Regions from separate parts of the Candidatus Brocadia sinica JPN1 genome, predicted to be linked through region 2. Evidence: riboswitches for the same ligand, from Rfam matches in the RefSeq annotation. Region 2 holds a riboswitch; each other region holds the start of a gene.

What was found. A riboswitch is a leader RNA that binds a small molecule or an ion and turns the genes downstream of it on or off. The one in region 2 is predicted to bind cyclic di-GMP.
Region 1: another riboswitch for cyclic di-GMP. It lies ahead of BROSI_RS07350 (histidine phosphatase family protein); the one in region 2 lies ahead of BROSI_RS15850 (hypothetical protein).
Region 3: another riboswitch for cyclic di-GMP. It lies ahead of BROSI_RS15375 (rhodanese-like domain-containing protein); the one in region 2 lies ahead of BROSI_RS15850 (hypothetical protein).
Region 4: another riboswitch for cyclic di-GMP. It lies ahead of BROSI_RS00655 (hypothetical protein); the one in region 2 lies ahead of BROSI_RS15850 (hypothetical protein).

Annotation. Positions count from the first base shown of each region.
Region 1 covers NZ_BAFN01000001.1:1,635,174-1,637,374, reverse strand. Annotated here, with positions in the region: gene glgX (glycogen debranching protein GlgX) at 1-478, opposite strand, end outside; cyclic di-GMP riboswitch class I at 723-840, shown strand; gene BROSI_RS07350 (histidine phosphatase family protein) at 982-1,581, shown strand; gene BROSI_RS07345 (glycogen/starch/alpha-glucan phosphorylase) at 1,926-2,201, shown strand, end outside.
Region 2 covers NZ_BAFN01000001.1:3,466,224-3,468,424, forward strand. Annotated here, with positions in the region: gene BROSI_RS15845 (response regulator) at 1-257, shown strand, start outside; gene BROSI_RS15850 (hypothetical protein) at 314-1,090, opposite strand; cyclic di-GMP riboswitch class I at 1,153-1,245, opposite strand; gene BROSI_RS15855 (protein-disulfide reductase DsbD family protein) at 1,559-2,201, shown strand, end outside.
Region 3 covers NZ_BAFN01000001.1:3,364,696-3,366,896, reverse strand. Annotated here, with positions in the region: gene ycaC (isochorismate family cysteine hydrolase YcaC) at 1-24, opposite strand, end outside; gene BROSI_RS15380 (tetratricopeptide repeat protein) at 113-565, opposite strand; gene BROSI_RS20865 (thioredoxin family protein) at 581-682, opposite strand; gene BROSI_RS15375 (rhodanese-like domain-containing protein) at 1,043-1,240, opposite strand; cyclic di-GMP riboswitch class I at 1,446-1,569, opposite strand; gene BROSI_RS15370 (M48 family metallopeptidase) at 1,907-2,201, shown strand, end outside.
Region 4 covers NZ_BAFN01000001.1:158,762-160,962, forward strand. Annotated here, with positions in the region: gene BROSI_RS00650 (hypothetical protein) at 5-553, opposite strand; gene BROSI_RS00655 (hypothetical protein) at 787-1,356, opposite strand; cyclic di-GMP riboswitch class I at 1,418-1,515, opposite strand; gene hemC (hydroxymethylbilane synthase) at 1,745-2,201, shown strand, end outside.

The DNA of each region.
Region 1 (2,201 bases), 1.8 Mb from region 2:
GCATCTCGTAAATGATCATGCGTGATGACGGCCGTTTAATCGACGTGTCGCCTTCCCAATTATACTTGTGGGTATCGACCACTACGCTTTTCATCGCCACAGCGGCGTTGTCACCCGCTTTGCTGGCGGCTTCTCGACTGTAATTCCTGGGAACAGCAACACCGCGGCCATAGGGATCGAGAAGGACTTTGGATGGATCGAATCTCATCCCCCTGGCAGGTTCATGCGGTCCGCGTACCCGATAACCGTAAAGTTGTCCGGCTTGTACGCCTGACACAAAGACATGCCAGTAATGATAGGTTCGGCCGGCCCAGGGATCAATTTGAATACTGCGTACCGGCTTGTCGTTGTCCTCGTGGTCAAAGAACAACAGTTCTACACCTGTAGCATTACGGGAAAAAACGCTGAAGTTAACGCCGTCTTCGTAAACGGTTGCGCCGAGTGGTGAGCTTCGACCCTTTGTGTTAATGTGAGACATGTGTTTTCCTTTCTCCGGTACGCCATGGCTATTGAGTACCCATCTTCCTCAAACATAATGAGGAAAAGCCTCATAATGGCAATTTTCTTGATTATACAATTTTCAATAATGATTGCAAACACTCTTTGGCGCATTATTTGTTTGAGAATATATTTTTGTATTGTTATTTTTTGCTTGACAGAGATTATCTATTAATGATAGTAATGATCAAAGTTGCCAACATGGGCACACAAAATTCAAAATGTCCCGATAAAGGTAAACCCTGAGCAATCAGGGGGCGCAAAGTAAAGGGTCTTGCCAAGCCGTTGAAACAGTTTCAACGGCTTAAGCGGTTTTTTCTAAAAGACAGCCTTACTGCCGAAGATATTCGAAATAAATATCTTTGCAGTAAGGCTTTTTTTGTTTATTTTAACCCTGACAGGGTTGAGTTGACTCACGAATTTCGTGCTTCGGATTTTGTCTTTTCCGACTCGTTCGGGTTAGGATGAAGGAGATATGAAATCATGAGCGAAGAGCTTCCGGTCATTTATCTTGCGAGACATGGTGAAACGGCCTGGAGTCTGACGGGGAAGTATACCGGTCTTACTGATTTGCCGCTGACCGAGCGCGGCGAGCGGAATGCGCGCCGGCTTAGGGAACGCCTGAAAGGTATAGCTTTTGCCAAGGTATTTACCAGTCCGCTGCAGCGAGCTGTGCGGACTTGTGAACTGGCCGGTTTTGGGGCTGTAGCGGAGGTCGATCATGACCTTGTTGAATGGAACTATGGCGAATATGAAGGCCACCTCTCCAGCGAGATACATGCCCAACACCCGGATTGGCAGCTCTTCCGTGATGGCTGTCCCGGAGGAGAATTACCGGCTCAGGCCGTAGCGCGGGCTGACCGAGTAATCGGCAGGGTGCGCAAGGTTAATGGGAATGTGCTGATTTTTTCGAGCGGACATTTTATCAGAGTCCTTACGGTCCGATGGCTCGGACTTGAGCCATCGGTTTCCTGTTCGTATTTCATGCTAAGCACCGCGAGCCTGAGTGCACTGGGTTATAAACATGATCTTTCACATCCGGTGATACGGCTGTGGAATGATGATCATCACATCGGTACATGATAGATCCGGTTGCAGGTACCCCAGGGGTAAAAAAAGGTATACTCAAGATGCTCGCAATTTATGATTTATAGATTTGATAGCCACCATAATCTAACCGACCGGTGGCACGGACAAGCTATGCTTGTCCGTGTTTTGTAATACTGCTTTATACTTTGCACTCGCAACGGTTTGACTTATATTGTCTATCCAAGTTTTAACATGAATAATTCGCCAACAATATCGTGCAGCTTCAGCACGGACAAACGAAATTTGTCCGTGCCACCTGGTAATCAATCTTAACATGCACGTTCTATGATCACCTTGAGTATAACGTCAGAAAGGATATTGAGATGAGTACAAAAAGTATGGCAGCATCCACAAGGGTGTCAGCAGGCAAGGTCACTGAATCGGAACTCCTCAAACAATATGGGTGTGGGCCGGTGCAGTTTGCCGGGACGGATAACGGATTATACGAACGGCACCTCATTTTTGACAACGTTACCGATTTGAAAGTGGCCGGCGCACGGGAGCAATTTGAGGCCTTTGCCCGTTCGGTGCGGGATGTCCTTTCGCAGCGATGGATACGCACAGAGGATACGTATCATCGTGCGAATCCGAAGCGCATTTATTATCTTTCCATG
Region 2 (2,201 bases):
AGAAGGTAAAGGAGCACTTTTCAGACCTGATTGTAATGGATATTATTTTACCCGGGATGGACGGTGTTGAACTGATGGGTAGAATCTTGAGCGAACGTAAAAATATCCCGATTATTATTAACACCGCTTATGGAGGTTATAAGGATAATTTTATGACATGGTCGGCTGATACATATATTATTAAATCTTCTGATCTGAGTGAATTGAAAAACATGGTAAAGGAATTACTAGGGAAAACCGAATGCAGAACACCCTGAAAGTCAAGACAAAATTTGTTAAAAAGTTTTGGTTACATTTGATGAGTAAGGAGGTTCTATTTGAGGAATTCGATGCGCTTAATATAAGCCTCAGCCTTTCCGCCGCCACCAGTTGTGGTAGTGTCAACCTCAAGACATAAACCAGATATTGAGGGAACCTCTTTATCGTAATATGTTTGAAACGCACCAGCCAAATCAAACTCTGAAATTACCGTTTCTTCAAGTTCCGGGTTTCCTACACAAACAAAACGCCCACCCGTTTGATAAAACCTCCCTTTGTAAGGCATGTTAATTTCGTCAGCTTCGCTGAGAAACAGGCTTATGAAATGGGGTAAATCCGGTATCAGAAAATGCCCACTGGGTAATTTTTCTGAACCAAAAAATATATATAAAGCCAAAGCTTGATTCCTGTTTCCGTTCTCAAAGGAAGCATCCTTTGGGTATTTCACAATTCCCCATTCAATGCGCGCTTTAGAAACTTCCGGAAGAGTGATATCCTTACAAACAAGAAAACCTCTGACGGGTTGCTTGGTTTTAGTAAACAACATACTATCCTTAATGAAGAATTCAATTTCCGTAGGATACTTAGCTGCGCCCATATAATAAAGCCCCTTCGATTCCAACCACTTACGGATAGAACCTCCTGTATAATCTGAAAAATCGATTACATGTTTTACCTTCTGAACCTCTTCATTGTCTTGTTTTTTCAGACTGTTGTCCTTAGCAACTTTGGATGGTTCTTGAATCTCAGATAGTTTGTTTTCTTCTGAAAAAGCGTTTCCACTTAAAACAAAGATTACAATTGATATGATACTTGCTATAAAACTTTTCATTTTTTGTGAAATTTTAACCGTAAAATAAAAAAGCCTTACTGCAAAGATATGTTTCTAAAATCTTCGGCAGTAAGGCTATCTTACACTACGCCTTTGTAGTTAAAGACCCTATTACTTTGCGTCTCCCGATCACTCAGGGTTTACCTTTATCGCTCTGTGTAAATTATCATAATGATTCTTTCTCATGTCAAATAAAAATTTATTAACTATTGTAAATTCTCAATCTTATGTTACTAATAAAAACAATGTGATAGATTATTATCAAAAAATAGGTACAATAAATTTAACAATTTGCTTATAAGGTCATTCATGAACAAGGAGGGTGTACTATGAAAAGAGGTTGCCTTATGAAAAGATTTTTTTTTTACATGCATATTACTCTTATTCCCCTTACTTACGTTTGGGGACACTTCTCCATTTACGTTAAAGGTAACTCCATTAAAGGAACACATCCCTGCTGGCGACCTTATCCCTGTCACAGTAACTATCACCATTGCCCCTAACCACCGAGTTTATAAGGATCAGGTCAAGGTAGAAAGCGCAGATCCTTCACGATTCGCGGTGACTTTTACAGAGCTTCCTGCTGGAAAGGTTAAGTACGACTCATTCCTGGAGAAAGAGGTAGAAAATTACGAAGGGCAGGTGGAAGTAAAGTCGTTCGTTCAGGTATCAAAGGACGTTCCCGCTGGCCCTCATAACATAAAGCTCAAGGTACACTATCAAGGGTGTTCAGAGAAAATCTGCTTTATCCCCAAAATTGAGGAGTTTGTATTATCCGTCCAGGTGGAGGCTGTCGATTGGAAAGTACCTGCATCACGAGCAGAAGAAAAACAGTCTCAGCCTGTTTCAAAAGTTGAATCAGTAGCAAAACCCGGGGAAAAAACTGAAGCCACCGGTTTCCAAAAAACTATTGAAAGCCGTGGTATTTTTGTATCCCTGATCCTCGTCTTCCTGGCAGGAGTAGGTTTGAGTTTTACCCCGTGCGTGTATCCCATGATACCTATTACTGTGGCGGTAATCGGGGGACAGGCAATAGGGGATCAGGCTACAACAAGAAAACCGCTGACGGCCTTTTTCCTTTCGCTGATTTATGTCCTGGGTATATCTATTG
Region 3 (2,201 bases), 100 kb from region 2:
GCGGTAAGTGTATTTTGTATTCATAGGTAACTCCTTTACGTTTGGTTTAGAGTTGTTGGAGTTTCTTCAGCGCAGTCCGGAGTGGCCTAACTCACGATCGCAAGGTACACAGCTATAAAAGCCGATAGGGATATGCCCGCTTTGTCCACTCGTTCTCAGGATACCTGGCCTGAAGTTGTTCGTATGCCTCTTTAAGTCCTTTTGGATTTTTCGTATCTTTGTATAAGCATACACCTTTCAGATAAATTGCCTCCGGTGCTGAGTCACTTTTAGGAAAATCAGATAAAATCTTCTCCAGGTTTGAAAACGCCTCTTTGAATGCATTGTGGTCAAAATGAACTTTTGCAATACCCAGCAATAACAAAGGCATCAATTCTTCGGGAGAAAGAAAACCGACTGCCCTGTGATGTTCTTTGCCTTCCATATCAAGAATTATAAGGGTTGGAGTCCAGTTTATACTAAAATCCGTAGCAAGGGGCTGCGTATCATAGCGCACGCGCAGTGGAATTACAGAATCTCTGATAAATTCGGTAACGTCTTTATTTGGATACGAAACTGTATCCATCTGTTGGCATCCGATTCAGCCTGGGTTAAAGAAATCAAGTAACACTGGCTTTTTCTCCAATCGTGCCCTTGATAGGGCATTGTCCATTCCTGTTTCCCATATAATTTTGTTTTCCATACCCTTCCCTCCTTATAGTAAAGTTAATGATCGGCATCCGTAATGACCGAGATGCGCTTCCAGACTGGGTCAAATGGGCAATTTCACCCTATTTCGTGAGATTTATTCCCCGCTTTATGGGTTAAAAAGCGACAAAACAAGCGCAAAAAATGGCAATTTATAGCAGTTCTTACTCACTTTTGAAGCAAAAAAGTTCATTTGACCTAGTCTGTCAGCTTCACCCAACCTTATACGTTATTACGGTTCGATAGGATAGCCCGCCTTTTTCCAACTATTAACGCCTCCATCAAGGGCCTTTGTATTCTTATATCCCTTCTTTATGAATTCCGCTGCCTGACCGGCAGCGCTCGCTTCTTTGGGTCAGCCGCAGTAAAAGATAATCTCCTGATCTTTTGATAATGACGGTAACCTTGATTTAAATTCGTGCAGCGAAATCGCACCCTGCAGTTTCATTTGCCTGAATGTTGTCTCGTCGTCATATGCGCAGACGAGGAGCGTTGTGCCGGATTTCAACTTCTGGTAAACTTCTTTCGGAGTAATACGTACGGGTTCTGCCATAATACACCTCCCATTCTTTCTAAAAGTTGCCGGGGTAAGAATAAAAAGGCTTCTTAGGGCGTATTGCAATACGCCCCTACTTCTCTTTGTAAAATATATATCTCCTAAATCGTAAATATTCCTGGTTAAAAGACTATAGTCATCAAACTCAATTACTGAAAAACCAAACAAAAAAGCCTTACTGCAAAGATATTTATTAAACATCTTCGGCAGTAAGGCTGTCTCTTCGTAAGCCGTTTAAACAGTTTAAACGGCTTAAACTGTTTAAACAACTGATAAGACCCTTTACTTTGCGTCCCCTGATTACTCAGGATTTGCCTTTATCGTAATGTTCTTTTACCGCACTACTTCGTAAAAACCATTATTGAAACTTCATACTTATATAACATGCATAGTAACTTATCTCAAGCAAAAAAATAAAAGAAATAAAATTCCTATTGCACTATTCCACTTTTGTATGGTCAAATAAGAAGTTAAAATTTTGATTTATCATAACTATCCCTCTTGATAGTATCATTACTTATATGTCTATGCTAACAATACGAACACAATCCAGGTGAACGAAAAGGAGGTCTTATCCTGAACGCATATCTTGTTCTCATCCTTTGCCTTTACATCTTCAAAGAGACCTTTGAATACTGGGTTCAGTATCTCAATCTCAGACACATGAGAAGGGCTGGCGCAACTGTTCCATCTGAATTTGCGGGAAAGATAGACGAATCGGTACTAAAAAAAACAATTGACTACGAAACAGAAAAAACCCGTTTCAGCTTTATATCGTCAATATTCAGTAATATAATTACCATCATATTCATCTTTGGCGGTCTGCTGAATATCTATAATTCATGGATTGCTTCGCTGAACCTGTCATTTATCGTATCGGGATGGCTGTTCTTCTTACTTTTAGCCTATGGCTCCGAATTCCTATCCATACCTTTCAGCCTTTACCATACCTTTAAGA
Region 4 (2,201 bases), 3.3 Mb from region 2:
TTTATTAAGGATATCCGGGATGCTCCCTCTTCGTAGGTTCGGGATATTCCTTTTCAATTAGGATAGCCTTCTTCTCCCAGAGGTCTTTCTTCTTATTATAGTTCCAGGTATAATTCTCTTTGCCATTCATCTTATGAACGGCAATGCTCGCTTTATCAACCCTCAAATTATCCTTATTGGTCCCCTGCACAAAGAAGTCCAGGTCGTACGTATTACCGTCTTTCCCTTTAAAGTCTGCACAGACAAAATATTCATCCGTCTTTGTTGGAGAGAGCTTGTCCTTATGCACCTTGTCAAGCATCAACCCTAAATATTTTTCTGTGTTCTTATCAAGATACTTGAAAACACCCTCTGTGGAATTTTTCCGAATGTATTCTTCAGCAAATTTTGCCACATCCTCCTTGGTTATACGCGGTTTTTCCTCCTCTTTGTACGGTATCACTTGTCCCGGATGCTCTCTTTCGGAAAAAGCAGATGAAGCGCTCAATCCTAACATAAACAACAAGACTGTAACTGTTGCCAAACTTTTTCTCGGAATTAGGAATAAATTCATAATTGGGTCTCCTTTATCAAAAGGTAAACGAATCCGTAGCAGCAGTAGCTTGAAAAGGTAAAACTGCCAATTGCCATATAAAGTCACTGGCATGAAAGATACAAAAGTGACATCAATTTCTCCATTGAACCACCCCCTTTCCTGAAAATATTGCTCTGGGAAAAGCCACAAAGATACTGATTCAGCATGTTTTCAGTCAGCATCAACAGCTCTACTGGTGATACTGACTATTATTAAGGGTAGTCAGGCTTCGGATGTTCAGGATGCTCCGGTCGTTTCTTTTCGGTTTTGACGGTCTTCTTCTCCCAGATACCTTTCTTTTCATTGTAGTTCCATGAGTAATTCTCTTTGCCATTTACCTTGTGGATGGCAATGCCCTTTTTATCAATATTTAAATAACTCTTGCTTTTCCCCTGCACAAAAAAGTCAAGGTCGTATGTATGACCGTCCCTCCCCTTGAAATCGGCACAGATAAAATATTCATCCTTCTTTATCTGCGAGAGCCGTTCACGATGCACCTTGTCAAACTTTAACTCCAGATCTTTTTTCGTTTTTTTATCATAGTGTCTGAAGATGCCATCCCTGGAATTTTTCTGAATGTATTCCTCGGCAAATTTCGCCACATCATCGAGGGTTACCATCGAATTTTCTTTTTCTTTGAGTCTTACCATTTGCTCAGGATGATCTGCAGATGCAGTATATGAAGTGGTTGTTTCCAAAGAAATTAATGCGATTCCAAGATACATCATCAATACGGCCGCTGCGGGGGTCAAGCCTTTCTTCAGTATTCTGAATAAGTACATTGTTAGTTCTCCTTTCATGAAAACAAAAAAGCCTTACTGCAAAGATATTCATTCAAACATCTTCGGCAGTAAGGCTATCTTTCATAAAGCCGTTTAAACGGCTCGACAAGACCCTTTACTTTGCGTCCCCTGATCGCCCAGGGTTTGCCTTTGTCGTAATGTTTTTCATCATCAAAATTTTACTATCTATTATCTATTATCTATAGTATTTTTATGCCTTTTATTTCAAGAAAAAATAAAATATTTACCAGTCATGAAGCTGGCAAAACTCAAACAGGCAAAGTAGTTTGACACCTCTAGCATATTATGATATTATCAAAAAACGCATTTTCTAGTTAAGAGATTTGTAATTACTTTAATAATTCATAAAAAATGGAGAGAATTTACATTGGCAAAGGAAAAACTGGTTATCGTGGGTTCCAGGGGCAGTAAACTTGCGCTCATCCAAACAAATTGGGTTATATCAGAGCTTAAAAGGTTAAATCCTGGATTTGAATTTCAGATCGAAAAAATTTCGACAAAGGGTGACAAGATTACCGATGCCCCCTTGTCCCGTTTAGGGGGAATTGGTTTATTTACCAAGGAACTGGAAACGGCTTTAATGAAAGGAAAGATAGACATTGCCGTTCACAGCGCCAAAGATGTGCCAACAGAGCTGCACGAGGGGTTAATGATCGGCGCCACACCCAAGCGCGAGGACCCCCATGATGCCCTTATTAGTAACAACAATGCCAATTTAGAAAAGCTGCCCGATAATGCGCGTATTGGCACAAGCAGCCTTCGCAGAAAGGCACAATTACTTGCTTTTCGGCCCGATTTCAAAATTTTAGACCTGCGTGGCAATT